Linked DNA regions of Methylobacterium currus. The protein of the gene in region 1 interacts with the protein of each later gene in a pairwise test. Links are inferred from orthologs where the notes say so. Each region holds a gene or a part of one and is shown on either strand. Other genes may lie near its edges. The genes, in order: ftsH and hflC.

Region 1 (9,461 bases):
CGTCCAGATCGGATCGTCCGGGCGCAATCCTTGAGCAATCAGAACTTCATGGCCGCGCCGCCCCGCACGGTGTTGAGGTTCAGCTTGTGGCCGTCGAAGTCGTTGAACAGGACGTATTGATATTCCGCGCGCAGCAGCAGGTTCGGCGTGATGGCGTATTCCAGGCCCGCTCCCGCCGCGATGCCGCCGACGATCTTCTCCTTCGACGGCCGAAAGATATCGGGCGGAGCCAGGACGCTGCTGCCAGGGTCGTCCTGCAAGAAAGTCTTGTAGCCGTAATTGTTGACATACACTCGCTGCGAGGGATCGGTGAGGGCCTGGTTCTTGCGGTAGGCCGCCTGATCGTACTCGAAGCCGCGCACCGCCACCGTCTCGGCAATCTGGGCCCGGCCGATGGCGAAGCCGCCGGTCACGAAGGGCATGAAGCCGGCGACGGTGTAGCCGACGCGGGCCCGGAGGGTGGCATAGTCCTTGATCTGCGTCGTCGCGTCGCCTGAGAGGTCGGCCCCCCTGAGATAGCCCACATCATCGGTCTTCTGACGGCCGATGGCGTCGCTGCTACGGCCCTTCAAGCCGAGATGGGTATAGTCGAGTTCGACGCCGATCACGGTCTCGTCGAACTGATAGTTGACGCCCGCGAAGGCACCGAAGCTCGTCCCGTCCCGCCGCATGTCTTGGGCATGCAGGAGGCCGGAGGCACCGAGAGTCGATTCGATCGCGGTGGCGCGCAGAGCCTGGGCGACCGGGGAGCGGAACACATCGCCGAAGCCGAAGCTCGCGCTCGACCAGCCGCCATGGCCGCCGACATAGATGCCGTCCCAGATGTCCGGCGAGGGCGCGGCCGCCGGCTCGAAGGCACCGCCGCGCAGGACGCCATAGTCGAGATCCGCGGCCTGCGCCGTCATCTGCGCCGTCATGGGCGCCGCGACGCTCAAGCAGACGAGAAAACCAAAGCTCGCGAAACGCATCTGGGCTGCCCCTCGGCTCGTCGATCGGCAAAATTTGCCGTGCCGCTGGCAAGATGATGCCGTGGTAACCTTAATTTTCGGTTAGAGCGCTGATCGACCGCGCGCTCTCAGGCCACGCCTCATTGAGCTCTTGCTAATTTCCTCTACGTCAGAACAGAGCCCAAACTGGATAAACGTCCCTTCGATGGTCGACCATCTCTCCGCCCGACCTGAAATGCAGATCGCCCGGTGTGACGGGCACACCGGGCGATCGGTCAGGCTGATCTTGATCAGATCAATAGGTCAACCCGCCCAGCCCCGGCAGGGCGAGGCCGTTGCCGAAGGCCCAGCGCAGGCCGACCCGGAACTCGTTGGCGGCGATGTCCTTGATGCGGGTGTTCTGGTTGTAGACGTCGAAGCCAGTGCGCGCCTTGCCGACCTCGAGGTAGCGGTAGTTCGCGTCGATGCTCACGCCGGCGCCGATCTCGTAGGAGATACCCGCCATCGCCGCCCAGGCCAGGCCGACCGCGGTATGGTTGGCGCGGGCGTCGAAGCCCTGCGCCCCGATCTGGTAGCTGCCGTCGACGCCGCTGCCGCAGGCGGTGGTGAAGCAGGTGGTGCCGGTCCAGGCGTCGTGGAAGCGCTTGCTCGCCATGCCGACGCCGGCGCCGACATAGGGCGTGAAGCCCCACCAAGTGCCGAGATCGACGTAGACGTTGAACAGGCCGGTCAGGACGTCGAGCTTGCCGGCCTCGGTGTTGAAGCCCTCGACGAACAGCGTGCGCGAGGAATAGTCGCGGAAGCGGCTGCGGGTGCGCCCGTCGATGGTGACGTCGGCGCGCAGGAAGCTGTTGAAGCGGTAGCCGATGCCGCCGCCATAGCCGTCGGTGTCGCCGAGCCGGAAGCCGACGAGCTTGGCGCCCTCGGTGCCCGGCAGGGTGTCGTCCTTCGGGCGGCGGAAATCGCTCGCCGTGTAGTCGCCGCGCAGGTACCAGCCGGTGCCGATCTCCACCGGGGCCGCGAGAGGCGGCGGCGGCGGTGGAGGTGGCGGCAGCAGATCGGCGGCGAGCGCAGGCGCACCGAGCAGGCCGAGCCCGAAGGCTGCGACCGAGATGCAGTAACCGAACCGTGCCATTGGAGCCCTTTCCTGCCCCTTCGGCTCCTCAGCCGGGGCGTGCGTCTCGTGGGGATGATGGCGGGCCCGTGCGGCCCGATGACTGAAGGCAATGGAAGAAGTTTAGCGGCGACTTAACCCTAACGGCCCGCCGCCGGAATTTCCGGCGCCGGAGGCGCCGGAGTTGGCTCTTGAGGCGTCAGTACTTGCGCACCAGCGGCATCATCGGCGGCGGGGGCGGCTCGTAGGCGGCCACGACCGGCGCGCCGAACATCCAGCGCATGCCGAGCTTGATATCGTGGGACTCGAGCTCCTTGGCGCGGTACACCGTCTTCTGATCGCAGGCCGGCAGGCAGCTCACCACGCCGGTCTCGGCATCGCCCATGTTCAGATAACGGTAGGCGAGTTCGAGCTTCAGGTTGGGCGTGACCGCGTAGCTGAGACCGGCATGGGCGGCCCATGCGAAGTTCGTCTTGTCCTTGGACTTCCCGTAGCCGAAGCCACCCCCATAGATGCCTTGGCCCTGATCGGTCACGGACCCGAACATGTGGTGGGCGAAGCCCACGCCGGCGCCGACGAAGGGGGTGAACCCGTACCAGTTGCCGAGGTCGACGTAGCCGTTCGCTAGGCCGACGACGGACGAGAACTTGCCGGTCGTGAGGTTGAAGCCGCCACGGGTATCGTAGGAGAGATCCTCGGCCACGAAGCGCCAGTCGGTCTTCGAGCGGTACTCGCCGGTGACGTCGAAGCGCAGCCACGGATTGAACTGGTAGCCGACGCCGACGCCGACGAAGGCCTGGTCTCCGACTTGGTCCTGGATCGCACCGTACTTGTAGGGGATCGGGGGGGTCGAGACGTCCACGGCGATCGTCTTGCGCAGATCGAGGAGGCCGACGCCGACATCACCGCGCAGGTACCAGCCGCCGCCGACTTCCACCGGCGGGGGCGGAGGTGGAGGCGGAGGCGGAGGCGGCAGGAGATCGAGGTCGGCGGCGTGGACGAGGCCCGGCGCTGCCACGCTCGCAGCGAGCGTGAAGATGCGCGCCAGCGCGAGTGGCTTGCTGCGGCGGCCCATGACGGTTCCTTGTTGTGGAGGGCCGCGGGGACGTCGGGCGGCCATTCCGGAAGACGTCACGACTGTCGCCAGGTTCGGTAAACCCGCGCTTAACGTTAAGCCTTAGGGCTGAGAAAGAGTTGCACTTGACTGATCGGTGTCGTCGCCGGGGCGGGCGAGCGAGGATGCGAGCCCGGTCGGCACACACATCCTGCGCGCAATTCTACTGGCCGCTCGCGCAAAGGCTGTGGCGGAACGGAGGACGTCGCCGCCTCCGTTCCAGGCCCTGTCCGGTCAGGCCGCGACCTTGCGCAGGGCCTCGACCACATCGTCGACCACCCGCACCACGAGGTCGCGGTCGTCGCCCTCGGCCATCACCCGGATCACCGGCTCGGTGCCGGACGGCCGGATGACGAGGCGGCCGCCCTCCCCCAGGCGCTGCCTCGCGCCCTCGATGGCGGTGACGACGGAATCCTGGCGCAGCGGCTCGCCGCCGGCGCCGTAGCGCACGTTCTTGAGTACCTGCGGCAGCGGGTCGAAGCAGTGGCAGACCTCGCTCACCGGGCGCTGCTGGCGCTGCACCACGGAGAGAAGCTGGAGCGCCGCCACCAGCCCGTCGCCGGTCGTGGCGTAATCCGACATGATGATGTGGCCGGACTGCTCGCCGCCGAGATTGTAGCCGTGCTCGCGCATGTGCTCCAGCACGTAGCGGTCGCCGACGGCGGTGCGGACCATGCCGAGGCCTAAGCCCCCGAGATAGCGCTCGAGGCCGAGATTCGACATGATCGTGGCGACGATGCCGTTCTTCGACAGGCGGTCGTCCTCCTGCCAGGAGCGGGCGACCACCGCCATCAGCTGGTCGCCGTCGACCCGATGGCCCTTCTCGTCGACCACCAGCACCCGGTCGGCGTCGCCGTCGAGCGCGATGCCGATATCGGCGCGCAGCTCGCGCACCTTGGCGACCAGGGCCTCCGGCGCCGTCGAGCCGACGTCGCGGTTGATGTTGAAGCCGTCCGGCTCGGTGCCGATGGCGATCACCTCGGCGCCGAGCTCCCAGAGGGTCTCGGGCGCCACCCGATAGGCGGCGCCGTTGGCGCAATCGACCACCACCCGCAGGCCGTCGAGGGTCAGGTTGCGCGGCAGGGTGCGCTTGGCGAACTCGATGTAGCGGGCATGCACGCTCTCGATGCGCTTGGCGCGGCCGAGATCGGTGGAGCCGGCGAGCTTCGTCTGGAGGTTGGACTCGATCAGCCGCTCGATCTCTCGCTCGACGTCGTCCGACAGCTTGAACCCGTCGGGACCGAAGATCTTGATCCCGTTATCCTCGAACGGGTTATGGGAGGCCGAGATCATCACCCCGATATCGGCCCGCATCGAGCGGGTCAGCATCGCCACGGCCGGCGTCGGCATCGGGCCGAGCAGCAGCACGTCCATCCCCACCGAGGTGAAGCCCGCCACCAGGGCGGTCTCGATCATGTAGCCCGACAGGCGGGTATCCTTGCCGATCACCACGCGGTGACGGTGCTCCCCGCGCTGGAACACGAGGCCGGCGGCCTGTCCCACCTTCAGCGCGAGTTCCGGCGTGATGACGCCGTTGGCCCGGCCCCGGATGCCGTCGGTCCCGAAATACTTGCGCACGGCTGTCTTCTCCCTGTCCCAACCTGGGCCGTCCCGGCCGCCGGCGGGCAGCGCCGCGCAAGGCCGCGGTGCTGCCATCCCGAATGGGCGTCACACGTGGTCTGGGTTATTTTGAGGCTGTCTTGCAACGACAAGGGGCGGCGGGATCGCTCCCGCCGCCCCTTGCCCGAATCATCGAGCAGTGTGGATTCCGCGCCGCTCGGGCCACGGCGGCTGCCGCTCAGGCCTGCGGCTGCGGCTCGTAGCCGCCGTCATTCTCCCGCGGCCGGCCGCGGCCGGCGGAGGGGACCGGCGAGCCCCGGGTCGGGTTCGTCGGGTAGTCGCCGGCGTCGCGCACCGGCGGCTTGCCGTCGAGGAGGTCGCGGATCTCGTCGCCCGACAGAGTCTCGTATTCGAGGAGGCCGCGGGCCAGGGCCTCGAGGTCCTCGCGGCGCTCGCTGAGGATGCGGCGGGCATCCTGCAGGCCGGCCTCGACCAGGCGGCGAACCTCGGCGTCGATCTTCTGGGCGGTGGCTTCCGACACGTTCTGCTGCCGGTTGACCTGCATGCCGAGGAAGACCTCGTCGTTGTTCTCGCCGTAGGCGACGGTGCCGAGCTCAGGGCTGAAGCCCCAGCGGGTCACCATCATGCGGGCCAGCCGCGTCGCCTGCTCGATGTCCGACTGCGCGCCGGAGGTGACCTTGTCGTGGCCGAAGATCATCTCCTCGGCGACGCGGCCGCCCATCATGATGGCGAGGCGCGAGGTCATCTGCTCGAAGGACATCGACAGCTTGTCGCGCTCCGGCAGCTGCATGACCATGCCGAGCGCCCGGCCGCGGGGGATGATCGTCGCCTTGTGCACCGGGTCGGTCGCCGGGACGTTGAAGGCCACGATGGCGTGGCCGCCCTCGTGATAGGCGGTGAGCCGCTTCTCGTCCTCGGTCATGACGAGGGTGCGCCGCTCGGCACCCATCATCACCTTGTCCTTGGCGTCCTCGAACTCGTGCATCGTGACGATGCGCTTGCCGCGGCGGGCCGCCAGCAGCGCCGCCTCGTTGACGAGGTTCATCAGGTCGGCGCCCGAGAAGCCGGGGGTGCCGCGGGCGATCACCTTGAGGTCGACGTCGGGCGAGAGCGGCACCTTGCGGACATGGACGCGCAGGATGCGCTCGCGGCCGATCACATCCGGGTTCGGCACGATGATCTGGCGGTCGAAGCGGCCGGGGCGCAGCAGCGCCGGATCGAGCACGTCGGGACGGTTCGTCGCCGCGATGATGATGATGCCCTCGTTGGCCTCGAAGCCGTCCATTTCCACGAGGAGCTGGTTGAGGGTCTGCTCGCGCTCGTCGTTGCCGCCCCCGAGGCCCGCGCCGCGATGCCGGCCGACGGCGTCAATCTCGTCGATGAAGATGATGCAGGGGGCGTTCTTCTTCGCCTGGTCGAACATGTCGCGGACGCGGCTGGCGCCGACGCCGACGAACATCTCGACGAAGTCCGACCCTGAGATGGTGAAGAACGGCACGTTGGCCTCGCCCGCGACCGCCCGGGCGATCAGGGTCTTGCCGGTGCCGGGGGGGCCGACCAGCAGCACGCCGCGCGGGATGCGGCCGCCAAGCCGCTGGAACTTCTGCGGGTCGCGCAGGAACTCGACGATCTCCTGCAGGTCCTCCTTGGCCTCGTCGACGCCCGCCACGTCCTCGAAGGTCACGCGGCCATGCGCCTCGGTCAGGAGCTTCGCCTTGGACTTGCCGAAGCCCATGGCCCGGCCGGCGCCGGACTGCATCTGGCGCGACAGGAAGATCCAGGCCCCGATGAACACCAGGATCGGCAGCCAGTTGACCAGCAGCGCGATGAACCACGGCGTGTTGTCGGAGGGCGGACGGGCCGTGATGGTCACGCCCTTGCCCTGGAGCTTCGACACCAGCGAGGGATCGTTGGGCGCGTAGGTCGAGAACGTGCCGCCGCTCGTATAGGTGCCGCTCACCTCCTGGCCGGAGATGACCACGCTCTGGATGCGGCCCGCCTCGGCGTCGTTCAGGAGCTGGCTGTAGGCGATCTCCCCGCCGCCCGAGCGGTGACCCGGGTTCTGGAACAGGGTCACGAGGGCCAGCACCAGCAGGAAGATGACGACCCACAGGGCGAAATTGCGGAAATTGGGGTTCATCGAAGAGTCAATCCCTGAGGAGCGCGGTACCGTGCGGGCGTGCTGGGGTTGGGCACCGGCACTCGGATCGCAATGTAGGCACCCGCCCGGGGCTTGCCAAGTAATCGCCCGCGCCTGCGGCACCGCAGGCCGGCGGGCCGGGCCGGACGTCAGGTCGAATGCAGGCCCGGCGGGCGCCGCGGAGGCGCCGGGCTGAGGGTCAGCCGGCCGCCGCCGGCCGCCAGGAGGAGGCCCGCGACGGTGCGCCGGCAGGGGAGGCCCTGCCGCAGGGCGGGCAGGATCTCGCCGAGGACGATCCGCTCCAGCCGTTCCAGGCGCGGCGGATAGGCCGGCGCCTCGCCCTGTCGTCCCGCGTCGCCCTGGAAGGCCACGACGGCGAGCGCGACGGACCTCAGGGCCACCGCTTCCGGCAGGGCCGCGAGGCCGGTCCCGTCGAGGACGAGGCGCCCCTCCCCGCCCGGATCGGAGCGCCGGAGGTCGCTCAGGGCCGCCTCGGCGGCATCGCCCAGCGCCGCCTCGTCGCGGCGAAGGCGCGCGGCAAGGCGGGCGAGGCGCTCCGCAGTCAGCCCTTCCTCGGCGAGGAGCGGCAGCAGCCGCCGCAGGCGCGCACGGCCGAAGCGTGGGTCGATGTTGGAGGGATCGCGCACGAACGGCCAGCCCTGGTCCTCGCAGGTGGCGACGAGGCGGGCTTTCGGGATGCCCAGGAAGGGCCGGCCGAGGGTCAGGCCGTCCAGGGCCCGCGCCGGCGCCATCCCGGCGAGGCCGGCCGGACCGGATCCGGCGCAGAGGCGCATCAGTACGGTCTCGGCCTGGTCGTCGAGGGTGTGGGCGGTGAGGACGAGATCGACGCCGGCTTCGCGGGCGAGGTCGGCGAGCAGGCGGTAGCGCGCCGCCCGGGCCGCCTCCTGGAGGCGGGCCGGCGGTTTCGGGCCGGTCCAGGCGAGGACCCGGTGGGCGAAGCCGAGCCGGGCGGCGAGGCCGGCGACCTCCTCCGCCTCGGCGGCGGAGGCGGGGCGCAGGCCGTGATCGACGGTGGCGACGACGAGGGGAATCCCGGCTCCGCAGAGGGCGGCGCAGCCCATCAGCGCCGTCGAATCGGGCCCGCCCGATACGGCCAGCACGGCGCCCCGGTAGGCGGCGCCGCGACCGATCCAGGGCTTCAGGAGAGCGGCGCCCTCGGCCGGCCCGAGCGGTTCGTCGGGAGAGGATCCGTCCGGGCGGCTCACGCCGCTGGGCTCACGTTGCTTGGGTCACGTTGCCTGGCTCACGCCGCGCAGCGCGCGCGCCGCTGCTCCCGGTCGACCCCCTGCTTGACGGTCGAGGAGGCCTGCGGGAACTTGCGCTCCAGCTCCGCCAGGGTGGCGCAGGCCTGCTCGCGGGCACCGAGGGCGTTGAGCGAGGCACCGAGCTTCAGCATCGCGTCCGGCGCCTTGCGCGAGCGGGCATAGTCGGTCGAGACCTTCAGGAACTGCTCGGCCGCCTCGCGGGTGCGGTTGCGCTGCAAGTAGCTCTCGCCGAGCCAGTAGGTCGCGTCCGGCACCAGGGCATCGCGGGGATGCGACTGGATGAACTGGCGCAGGCTCATCTCGGCCTGCTCGTATTGGCGCTGCAGCACGTAGGCGTAGGCCACCTCGTAATCGGCCTTCGCGTCGCCGGTGCCGGTGGCGGCGACGCTGGCCGAGGGCCGCGGCGCCGGGGCCGGAGCGGCGGCGGCCGGGCGGGACGGCGGGCGCAGGTCCACCGGCTCGCCGTAATCGGGCGTGTCGTCCTCGATGGCGGCCCGGGGCGGGGCGAGGGCGGCGGTGGTGCTCGGGGTCGCGGCGGCGGCGGCCGCGGATCGCGGCGCCTGCGAGGGCGTCGCGGCGCCCGACCCCTGGGTGCTGCCAAGCGCCTGGGGTGCACCCGGCGCGCCGGGGTTCTGGGACGGGTCGAAGGCGTCGCTGCGCTTCTGGGGCTTCGGCTGCGGGGTCGCGGCAGCCGGGCGCTGCCCACCCTTCTGCTCCTGGAAGCGGAACTCGACGTCCTCCTGGAACTTGCGCAGCTGCTCCTTGAGCTGGCGGTTCTCATATTGGAGCGACTCGATCTGGCCCGCCATCTGGCGCGACTGGTTCTCCAGCCGGTTGAGGCGCACCACGAACTCGGCGGCGTCCTGGGCCGCGGCCGGGCACGCGGCGGCGAGGGCCAGACCTGAGACGGCGAGGGGGGCGAGGAGCAGGCGGCGAAGCATGGCGGGGCGCATCACGGCTCGGGTCAGGCGGCGGGTCCGCACTCGGGAGCGCGGGTTAGCAGATGCCGCGCCTCCGGGCAAAAGGGACGGCGCAAGGCCGCCCCGTCCATCTCGGTCACGAGGCGGCGCACCGCCTTTTCCAGTTCGGGAACAGGGCGGCTCGGGCCGCCTCGTCCGGCTCCGGAACAGGGCGGCTCGCGCCGCCCCTGCCTCACGAGCCGGCGCCGCCGTCCAGCACCGTGACGGCGCGGCGGTTCTGCGACCAGCACGAGATGTCGTTGCAGACCGCCACCGGGCGCTCCTTGCCGTAGGAGACGGTGCGCATGCGGTTCGACCCG
Region 2 (9,464 bases), 1.8 Mb from region 1 along the record:
GGCGCCTGTCGCCCTTTCTCACCGGCGAGGTCTTCCTGGCCTGGACGCTCTGGCTCGTGGTGCTCGCGCCGCTCGCCGAGGAGATGCTGTTTCGCGGCGACCTGTTCGGGCGCCTGACGCGACACCTCGCCCCGGCGGCGACGGTCGCCGTCGCCACGGTGGTGTTCGTGCTCTGCCACGCCGAGAACGGCCTGTTGCAGCCGGTCTCGGTCCTGCCGCTCGGAGTGGCTCTGGGCCTGATGCGGCTGTGGACCGGCAGCCTGTGGCCCTGCATCGCGCTCCACGCCGCGAGCAACGGCGCGGTGGTGCTGGCACGGGTGTGGAGTACCGGCTGAATCACGCCTCCGGGCGCTGCGATTCCGGCCTGGGACGCGTTATCCTGCTGGGCACCGTGACCGGGGAGGGGAACCGTCTCTCCCCCCGGGCATAGGCCAATGGGAGCCCGCCGGGCGCCGCGCGGCGCCCCGGGCCGTTTTCACGCGGAGGATGTCCGCCATGCGCCCCTACCACGCCCTCCTCCAGCGCATCCTCGACGACGGCGTCGAGAAGCACGATCGCACCGGGACCGGCACCCTCTCGGTGTTCGGCCATCAGATGCGCTTCGACCTCGCCGAGGGATTCCCGCTCGTGACGACGAAGCGGCTGCACCTGAAGTCGATCATCCACGAGCTCTTGTGGTTCCTCGCGGGCGACACCAACGTCGCCTACCTGCAATCGAACGGCGTGACGATCTGGGACGAGTGGGCCGACGAGCACGGCGATCTCGGCCCCGTCTACGGCCGGCAATGGCGCTCCTGGGCCAAGCCCGACGGCGGCAGCGTCGACCAGATCGCCTGGGTGCTCGACGAGATCCGCCGCAATCCCGATTCGCGCCGCCTCGTCGTCTCGGCCTGGAACCCGGCCGACCTCGACCGCATGGCGCTCGCGCCCTGCCACTGCCTGTTCCAGTTCTACGTCGCCGACGGGCGGCTCTCGCTCCAGCTCTACCAGCGCTCGGCCGACGCCTTCCTGGGCGTGCCGTTCAACATCGCTTCCTACGCGCTCCTCACCCACATGATGGCGCAGGTGCTGGACCTCACCCCCGGGGACTTCGTCCATACGCTGGGCGACGCGCATCTCTATTCCAACCACATCGCCCAGGCCCGCGAGCAGCTCGCCCGCGACATCCGCCCGCTCCCGCGGCTGCGCCTCGATCCGTCGGTGCGCTCGCTGTTCGATTTCCGCTACGACGACATCAGCATCGAGGGCTACGACCCGCACCCGGCGATCCGGGCGCCGGTGGCGGTCTGAGGATGGCGCCGCCCCTCGTCACCCTGATCGCCGCCGTCGCGAAGAACGGCGTCATCGGCCGCGACAACGCGCTGATCTGGCGCCTGCGCAGCGACCTGCGGCGCTTCCGCGCCCTCACCATGGGCAAGCCGGTGGTGATGGGGCGCAAGACCTGGGACTCGATCGGCCGGCCGCTTCCGGGACGGCGGGTGATCGTGCTGACCCGGGATCCCGCCTGGGAGGCGCCCGGCACCGAGCGGGCGGCCGGGTGGGACGACGCCCTGCGGCTCGCAGGCTCGGCGGGGGAGGTGATGGTGGCGGGCGGGTCCGAGATCTACGCCCTCGCCCTGCCGCATGCCGACCGGATCCACCTCACCGAGGTCGACGCGGCGCCCGAGGGCGATGCGCGCTTTCCCGCGATCCCGGCGGAGTTCCGCGAGGTCGCCGCGGAGGCGCATCCGGCCGGCCCCGAGGACGAGCACGGATTCCGGTTCGTGACCCTCGCGCGGGCTCCCTGAGCCCGATACGTCCGAGACGAGGAAACCATCTCAAGGTCCGGGGTGCGGCGATGGAACTCCCGCGAGCCCGCAGAAACCTTGAGAATTCGGTCGGCGCCGGTGGTTGCTTTCGCGTGGGGCTCGGCCGATATCGCAAGGGACCGAGACCAGAGCAATGCGAGTGCCGCGCGGGACGCGAGAGACAGCGCGGGGCGTGCCGGCCGGGAAAGGACGTGGGCGAGCATGCCTTGGAGCAATCAGAGCGGCGGCAGTGGCGGTGGCGGCGGCAACGGGGGTGGTCCCTGGGGCAATCGCGGCGGCAATAGCGGCGGTCCCTGGGGCAGTGGTTCCGGCGGCGGAGGCGGCGGCCCCTGGGGCGGCGGCGGCTCGGGCGGCGGCAACCAGCCGCCGGACCTCGAGGACCTGCTGCGCCGCAGCCAGGACCGGCTCAAGACCCTGATCCCCGGCGGCGGCTCGGTCGGCACCAAGGGTGCGGTGCTGGCGGTGCTGGTCGTGCTGGTGCTGTGGCTGATGACCGGCTGGTACACGGTGCTGCCGAGCCAGGTCGGCATCAACACGGTGTTCGGCCGCTATACCGGCCAGTCCGGCGAGGGCCTGCGCTGGAACTTCCCCTACCCGGTCGGCGCGGTGGTGAGGCCGAATGTCGGCGAGTCGCGCAGCATCCAGGTCGGCTACCGCTCGGGCGTCGGCGCCCAGCGCTCCCGGGACGTGCCGGAGGAGAGCCTGATGCTCACCGGCGACGACAACATCGTCGACCTCGATTTCGACGTGCAGTGGCGCGTGAACCCGGCCAAGGCCGAGGATTTCGTGTTCAACCTCCAGAATCCCGAGGGCACCATCAAGTCGGTGGCCGAGAGCGCGATGCGCGAGGTGGTGGGCCGGCGCCAGATCCAGGCGATCCTGACCACCGAGCAGTCGAGCGTGGCGCAGGAGGTGCAGCAGATCATCCAGAAGGCGCTCGATTCCTACGGCGCCGGCGTGCTGATCAACGTGGTCCAGCTCCAGGGCGTCAGCCCGCCGTCGGAGGTGCGCCAGGCCTTCGTCGACGTGAACGCGGCCCAGCAGGACGCGGCCCGCGCCCGCAACGAGGCCGAGACCTATGCCAGCCGCGTGGTGCCCGAGGCCCGGGGACGGTCCTCGCAGGTGATGCAGCAGGCGGAGGCCTTCAAGTCGCAGGCCACCGCCGAGGCGACCGGCCAGGCCGCGCGCTTCCGCGAGGTCTACGAATCCTACAAGCTCTCGCCCGCGGTCTCCCGCGAGCGCATGTTCCTCGACACGATGGAGAAGGTTCTGGGCGGCGTGAACAAGGTGATCATCGACCAGGGCGGCACCGCCGGCGCCGGCGCCGGCGCGACGGCTGCAGGGGTGCTGCCGGTCCTGCCCTTGCAGGACTTCACCACGACCGCCCGTCCGGCCCAGGGGAGCGCGCGATGAACGGCAACGCGCTTCGCACCGGCCTCGTCGTCCTCGGCGCCCTCGTCCTGGTGCTGATCTATGCCTCGGCCTTCACGGTGAGCCAGACCCAGCAGGCCCTGGTGCTGCAGTTCGGCCGCGTGCGCACCGTGCTGAACCAGGCCGGCACCGACAAGCCGGGCCTGTACTTCAAGCTGCCGTTCTTCGAGAGCGTGACGCTGTTCGAGAAGCGGCTGCTCGACCTCGACCTGCCGGTGCAGACCGTACTCTCGGCCGACCGCCAGAACCTCGAGGTCGATGCCTTCGCCCGCTACAAGATCAGCGATCCCCTGCGCTTCTACCAGTCGGTGAACAACGTCCAGGTCGCCAACCAGCGGCTGGGCAGCTTCACCAACGCGGCGATGCGCAACGTGCTGGCCAGCGCCTCGCGGGACGCCATCGTGCGCACCCAGCGCGAGGCCCTGATGAACCGCATCCAGGAGGAGGTGAACCGGCAGGCCAAGAATCTCGGCATCGAGATCATCGACCTGCGCCTGACCCGCGTCGACCTGCCGGCGGCCAACTCCCAGGCGGTCTACCAGCGCATGCGCACCGAGCGCGAGCGCGAGGCGGCGGACCTGCGCGCCAACGGCGCCCAGGTGGCGGCCACCATCAAGGCCAAGGCCGACCGCGACGTGACGGTGCTCATCGCCGAGGCGAACCAGAAGGCGGACCAGCTTCGCGGCCAGGGCGAGGCGGACCGCAACCGCATCCTCGCCGAGGCCTTCGGGCAGGATCCGGACTTCTTCGCCTTCTATCGCTCGATGCAGGCCTACGAGAAGGGCCTGAGCGGGCCCGAGACCCGGCTGGTGATCAGCCCCGGCTCGGAGTTCTTCCGCTACTTCAACGACCCGCAGGGTCGGGCTCGCCCTGCCGCGGCCCCGGCCGCCGGCCAGTAGGCCGGCGCCCCTCCGCCGAGGCGGAGACACGCCGACGATACCCCAGCGCCCCGCCCCGGCGGGGCGCGCTTTTGTGACGGTGGGCCACGCCGGTCGGCCGTGCCGCGGAGAACGACAAGATGCGACCTGAGGGGGGAACAGAAGAGGCGTCGGGAGCCGTCCGCGGGCGCCCGCGCGGTTTCCTGCCGTGAAGGATCTCGTCGCCGCCCTCGGCCTGGCGCTGGCCATCGAGGGCCTGCTCTGCGCCGCCTTCCCGGCAGCGATGCGCCGGGCGATGCAGGAGGCGTCGCAGACCCCGATGGAGCGGATGCGCCTCGTCGGCCTCCTCTCGGCCGCCGCCGGGGTCGTCGTGGTCGGTGTCGTCCGCCTGCTCCTCGGCTGAGGCGCGTCCGTCGGCTTGCCGGGACTTGAACCGGTCCGCTGGGAGACGATCTTAAGGAACGCTCCCGGCCCGGTCGCCGGGGGCTGCCCGGGCGAGGTGGACGGGGGCGACATGACGCTCCCTGCTCTCGCGCCGGGCCGAACCGTTTTGACGACGATCCTGCCCAACGAGGTTCCCTGATGGCCGCTTCCTCGCGCCGTAACCCCGCCTTCGCGAGACGGCGCCTGCCCGCCCTCGCCGGTGCTCTCCTGGCCCTGTCCGTCGGCACCGCGGCGCTGCCGGGCGTCGCCCTGGCCAAGGGGCCCGAATCGCTGGCCGACCTCGCCGAGCAGGTGACCGACGCGGTGGTGAACATCTCGGCGTCCACCACCGTGGAAGCGCGCGGCCGCACCCTGCCGCAGCTGCCGCAGGGCACCCCCTTCGAGGATCTCTTCGAGGAATTCTTCAACCGCCGCGGCCAAGGTGGCGGTCAAGGCGGCGGCGAGAGCCAGCCGCGGGCGCCGCGCCGCTCGAACTCGCTGGGCTCCGGCTTCATCATCGACTCGTCCGGCATCGTGGTCACCAACAACCACGTCATCGGCGACGCCAACGACATCCAGGTGATCCTGCATGACGGCCGCAAGCTGAAGGCCGAGATCATCGGCAAGGACTCGAAGATCGACCTCGCGGTGCTGCGGGTGAAGCCCGACCCGGACCGGCCTCTGAAGGCGGTGCCGCTCGGCGATTCCGACAAGATGCGGCCGGGCGACTGGGTGATCGCGATCGGCAACCCGTTCGGCCTCGGCGGCTCGGTCTCGGCCGGCATCGTCTCGGCCCGGGGCCGCAACATCGAGTCCGGCCCCTACGACAACTACATCCAGACCGACGCGGCCATCAACAAGGGCAATTCCGGCGGTCCGCTGTTCAACATGAACGGCGAGGTGATCGGCATCAACACGGCGATCCTGTCGCCGACCGGCGGCTCGGTCGGCATCGGCTTCGCGGTCCCGACCGCCACCGCCGGCCCGGTGATCGACCAGCTGCGCCAGTTCGGCGAGGTGCGGCGCGGCTGGCTCGGCGTGCGGATCCAGAACGTCGACGACACCACCGCCGAGGCTCTGGGCCTCAAGGGCGGCGGCCGCGGCGCGCTGATCGCCGGCGTCGACGACAAGGGTCCGGCCAAGACCGCCGGCCTCGAGGTCGGCGACGTGATCACCAAGTTCAACGGCGTGGAGGTCAAGAGCTCGAGCGACCTGCCCCGCATCGTCGCCTCGACCCCGGTCGGCAAGGTCGTCGACGTGACGACGATCCGCAAGGGCCAGGAGCAGACCAAGCAGGTCACCCTCGGCCGCCTGGAGGACAGCGACAAGCCGCAGCAGCAGTCGAACCTCAGCCGGCCGCAGCCGGAGGCCGACGTCACGCGCCAGGCCCTCGGCCTCAACCTCACGGGCCTCTCGGACGAGGCGCGCAAGCGCTTCGGGGTGAAGGACAGCGTCAAGGGCGTGCTGGTCACCCGGGTCGACCCGAACTCCAACGCCGCCGACAAGCGCATCCAGCCGGGCGACGTGATCGTCGAGGTGGGCCAGGAGGCGGTGAACTCCCCCGCCGACGTCACCCGCCGCATCGACCAGATCAAGAAGGACGGCCGCAAGTCGGCGCTGCTCCTCGTCTCCAACAAGGAGGGTGAGGTGCGGTTCGTGGCGCTGAGCCTGGAGTAGCAGGTCGTCGCGCGGCGGGTCTTTGCACTCGCCGCGCGTCACGGTGCCCGTTCGATCTGCTTCGAGCGTATCGACTCTCGCTTCGTCGTCCCGGGGCTGCGCAGGGGAACCCGAGATCTATCGCCGCTGACGTTTCAGGATGAAGCGGAACGCTGACCGCCTCTTCCTCCGACGCCGGAGGCGATGGATCCCGGGTTCTCGCCTTTCGGCGAGCCCGAGAATGACGGCGAGGACGCTTCAAGACATTCACCCCGCTCTCGATCTCACGGACGAGGTCGAGGCGGGGTGAGTTTAGACTGGGCAAAGTCGTGAACACGCTTCGGCGAGCCGGCCTTTCTCAGGCCGGCCCTCTTCCTCACCGCTGAGGATCGATCAGCGGCGACCAGGTCGGGTCGGAGGCGTAGGACGGGGTCGGAACCGGCTGCTCGACCTTGCCGGTGATGTCGACCATGTAGAGCTTGCCGCCGGCCTGGCCGCCGGGATCGCGGAAGAAGATCAGGTACTGGCCGTTCGGCGCCCAGGTCGGGCCCTCGTTGTGAAACCCTTCCGTCAGCACCCGCTCCCCGCTGCCGTCGGGCTTCATGATGCAGATCGAGAACGAGCCCTTCCGCTGCCGCGTGAAGGCGATGTAGTCGCCCCGCGGCGACCAGGCCGGCTGCGAGGCCGAGCCGTCGCCGAAGGACAGGCGGCGCGGATTCGAGCCGTCGGCGCCCATGATGTAGATCTGCTGCTGGCCGCCGCGGTCGGATTCGAACACGATCTCGCGCCCGTCCGGCGAGAAGGACGGCGAGGTGTCGATGGCGTTGGCGTTGGTGATCCGGGTCTGCGCCTTGGAGGCGAGGTCCATCACGTAGATGCTGGCATTGCCGCCGTCCTGGTCGCTCATCACCAGGCGGCGCCCGTCCGGCGAGAAGCGCGGGCTGGTGCTCATCTCGGCATTGGTCGGGATCACCTGCCGGGAGCCGGTCGAGAGGTTGATCACCTGCACCCGCGGCTGCTGGCCGGTGACCTGGGACATGTAGGTGATGTCCTGCGTCGAGGGCGAGTAGCGCGGCGCCACCACCGAGGCCTCGCCGCTCGTCAGGTAGCGCACGTTGGCGCCGTCCTGGTCCATGATGGCGAGGCGCTTGCGGCGGTGCTCCTTCGAGCCCGATTCGTCGACGAAGGCGACGCGGGTGTCGAAGAAGCCGCCGATGCCGGTGATCTTGGTGTAGACCGCGTCCGAGATCAGGTGGCCCATGCGGCGCGCATTGGCGCCGTCGCCCGCATATTGCTGGCCGATCATCTGCTGGCCCGACAGCACGTCCCACAGGCGGAACTCGGCCTTGAGCCGGCCCGACCCGTCGCGGGTGACCCGGCCGGTGACCAGGCCCTGCACGCCGGTGTCCTTCCAGGCGGAAAAATTCGGCGCGGCGTCGAAATTCGGGTTCTCGGGGAAGCGCGCCTTCTCGACCGGGGTGAAATAGCCGGAGCGCTTCAGGTTGTTGGTCACGATACCCGACAGGGTCGGGCCGAGGCTCGGATCGCCGGAGAAGTCGGCGATGGCGATCGGCATCGGCTGGAAGGCGCCGCCGGGCCCGATGCGCAGGTTGAGCTGCGCCTGCGCGGTGTCGGGGAAGCCCGAGACGAGGCCGGCGGCGAGGCACAGCCACAGGACAGCGGCGAGCGCGTGACGCAATCGCGAGGGGGAGTGCATGGAGGGGACGTCCGTCGTGGGGTGAAGCAAGCGGCGTGAGGATCGTCAGGCCCGCGGCAGCTCGAACTCCGCGTTGATGACCCGCCAATCGTTGTAGAACGGGGCGTACTGGGACGGGATGCGGAACGGCGCGCAGCGCCGCACAGCCCGCACCGCGGCCTCGGCGATCGAGCGATCGACCGCGCTGCCGCCGGCCCGCAGGATGCGCGGATCGGTGGTGAGGGACCCGTCGGGGTTCAGGCGGATGTCGAGCTGCGGCAGCACGATGCCCTGCGCGGCGCCGGGGGGCGCGGAGTAGCAGCGCTCGATCTGCTGCTGCAGCAGGCCGACCAGGGCGTCGCGCTGGCTCGGGTTGAGGCGCTGCGACGTGCCGGTGGCGGCGCCGAGGGCCGCGGTGCGCTGCACCTCGCGGCCGGTGGCGCCGGTGGCGTGCGAGGGTCCGTGCGCCGCCAGCACGTCGCGGATCGCGCCCGAATTGAACTTCTCGGCGAGCTCGGCCTGGCGCCGGGCCTTGGCCTCGGCGGCGGCCTTGGCCTTCGCGTCCGCCACGGCCTTGGCCTTCGCGGCGGCCTCGGCCTTCGCCTTCGCTTCCGCGGCGGCGTGGGCCCTGGCGTCGGCCTCCGCCTTGGCCTGGGCCTTCGCCTCGGCTTCCGCCTGGGCCTTGGCCTCCGCTTCGGCCTTGGCTTCCGCGCGCGCCTTGGCCTCGGCCTGAGCCCTGGCCTCGGCCTTCGCCTTGGCGTCCGCCTGGGCCTTGGCCTCGGCACGGGCCTTCGCCTCGGCCTCCGCCTCCGCCTTGGCTTCCGCACGCGCCTTCGCCTCGGCCTCGGCGCGAGCCTTGGCTTCGGCCTTCGCCTTCGCGGCGGCCTTGTCGGCAGCCGCCTTCTCGGCCGCGGCCTTGGCCTCGGCCAGTTCCTCGCGCCGGATCGCCTCGGCCTCGGCCTTCTCGGCGGCAGCCTTCTCGGCAGCGGCTTTCGCCGCGGCCGCAGCCGCCTTCTCGGCCGCCGCCTTGGCGGCAGCCTTCGCGGCTTCCTTTGCGGCTTCCTTGGCAGCCTCGCGAGCCGCTTCCTTCGCGGCTTCCTTCGCCGCCTCCTTGGCCTCGCGCTCCGCCTCGGCCTTGGCTTCGGCGCGCGCCTCGGCCTCCGCCTTGGCCTTCGCGGCGGCGGCCTTCTCGGCATCGGCCTTCGCGGTGTCGGGGCGCGCGGGCGGCATCGGGGGCGGCTCGGGCTGCTCGAGGGCCGGGCGCAGGGGCGGCACCGGCATCTCCTCGGCGTTGGCGACCTTCATCTCCGGCGGGCGCGTCGGGGGCGTCGGGACGTTGGTCTTGGCCTCGCCGGGGTCGTTCTCCTGCTGCTTGTCGGCGACCCGGTCGGCGCGCGGGCTCTTGGCCGGGGCCTCGCCGTCGCGCTGGCCCTTGGTCAGCTCCGAGAACTGGTTCTCGGTGATGACCTCGACCGGCACGCCCTCCTCGGCCTGCGGCAGCACGTGCGAGGCGGCGGCGAACAGCGCCAGCCCGATCAGCACCACGTGCGCGCCGGCCGAGACCCAGACGCC

The links.
Region 2: the proteins of ftsH (region 1) and hflC interact in binary tests that used the Escherichia coli proteins (3 or more experiments, as listed by UniProt). The link is inferred for Methylobacterium currus from one-to-one orthologs.

Annotation. Positions count from the first base shown.
Region 1 is NZ_CP028843.1:5,637,446-5,646,906, reverse strand. What follows is about bases 4,436-7,431. They hold ftsH (ATP-dependent zinc metalloprotease FtsH), read right to left. Parts: upstream 6,897-7,431; coding sequence 4,974-6,896; downstream 4,436-4,973. Other genes in these bases: tilS (tRNA lysidine(34) synthetase TilS), read right to left, coding at 7,046-7,431; glmM (phosphoglucosamine mutase), read right to left, coding at 4,436-4,753. Outside these bases: DA075_RS26005 (outer membrane protein), read right to left, coding at 39-968; DA075_RS26000 (outer membrane protein), read right to left, coding at 1,243-2,082; DA075_RS25995 (outer membrane protein), read right to left, coding at 2,261-3,136; more of glmM, read right to left, coding at 3,410-4,435; more of tilS, read right to left, coding at 7,432-8,122; tol-pal system protein YbgF, read right to left, coding at 8,161-9,123; peptidoglycan-associated lipoprotein Pal, read right to left, coding at 9,335-9,461. UniProt on the Escherichia coli protein: Acts as a processive, ATP-dependent zinc metallopeptidase for both cytoplasmic and membrane proteins. Plays a role in the quality control of integral membrane proteins.
Region 2 is NZ_CP028843.1:3,800,945-3,810,408, reverse strand. What follows is about bases 2,179-5,177. They hold hflC (protease modulator HflC), read left to right. Parts: upstream 2,179-3,217; coding sequence 3,218-4,138; downstream 4,139-5,177. Other genes in these bases: DA075_RS17745 (DegQ family serine endoprotease), read left to right, coding at 4,700-5,177; DA075_RS17750 (DUF2065 family protein), read left to right, coding at 4,326-4,520; hflK (FtsH protease activity modulator HflK), read left to right, coding at 2,179-3,221. Also shown: DA075_RS17775 (CPBP family intramembrane glutamic endopeptidase), read left to right, coding at 1-335; DA075_RS17770 (thymidylate synthase), read left to right, coding at 496-1,290; DA075_RS17765 (dihydrofolate reductase), read left to right, coding at 1,293-1,787; more of hflK, read left to right, coding at 2,010-2,178; more of DA075_RS17745, read left to right, coding at 5,178-6,217; Tol-Pal system beta propeller repeat protein TolB, read right to left, coding at 6,573-7,913; cell envelope integrity protein TolA, read right to left, coding at 7,959-9,464.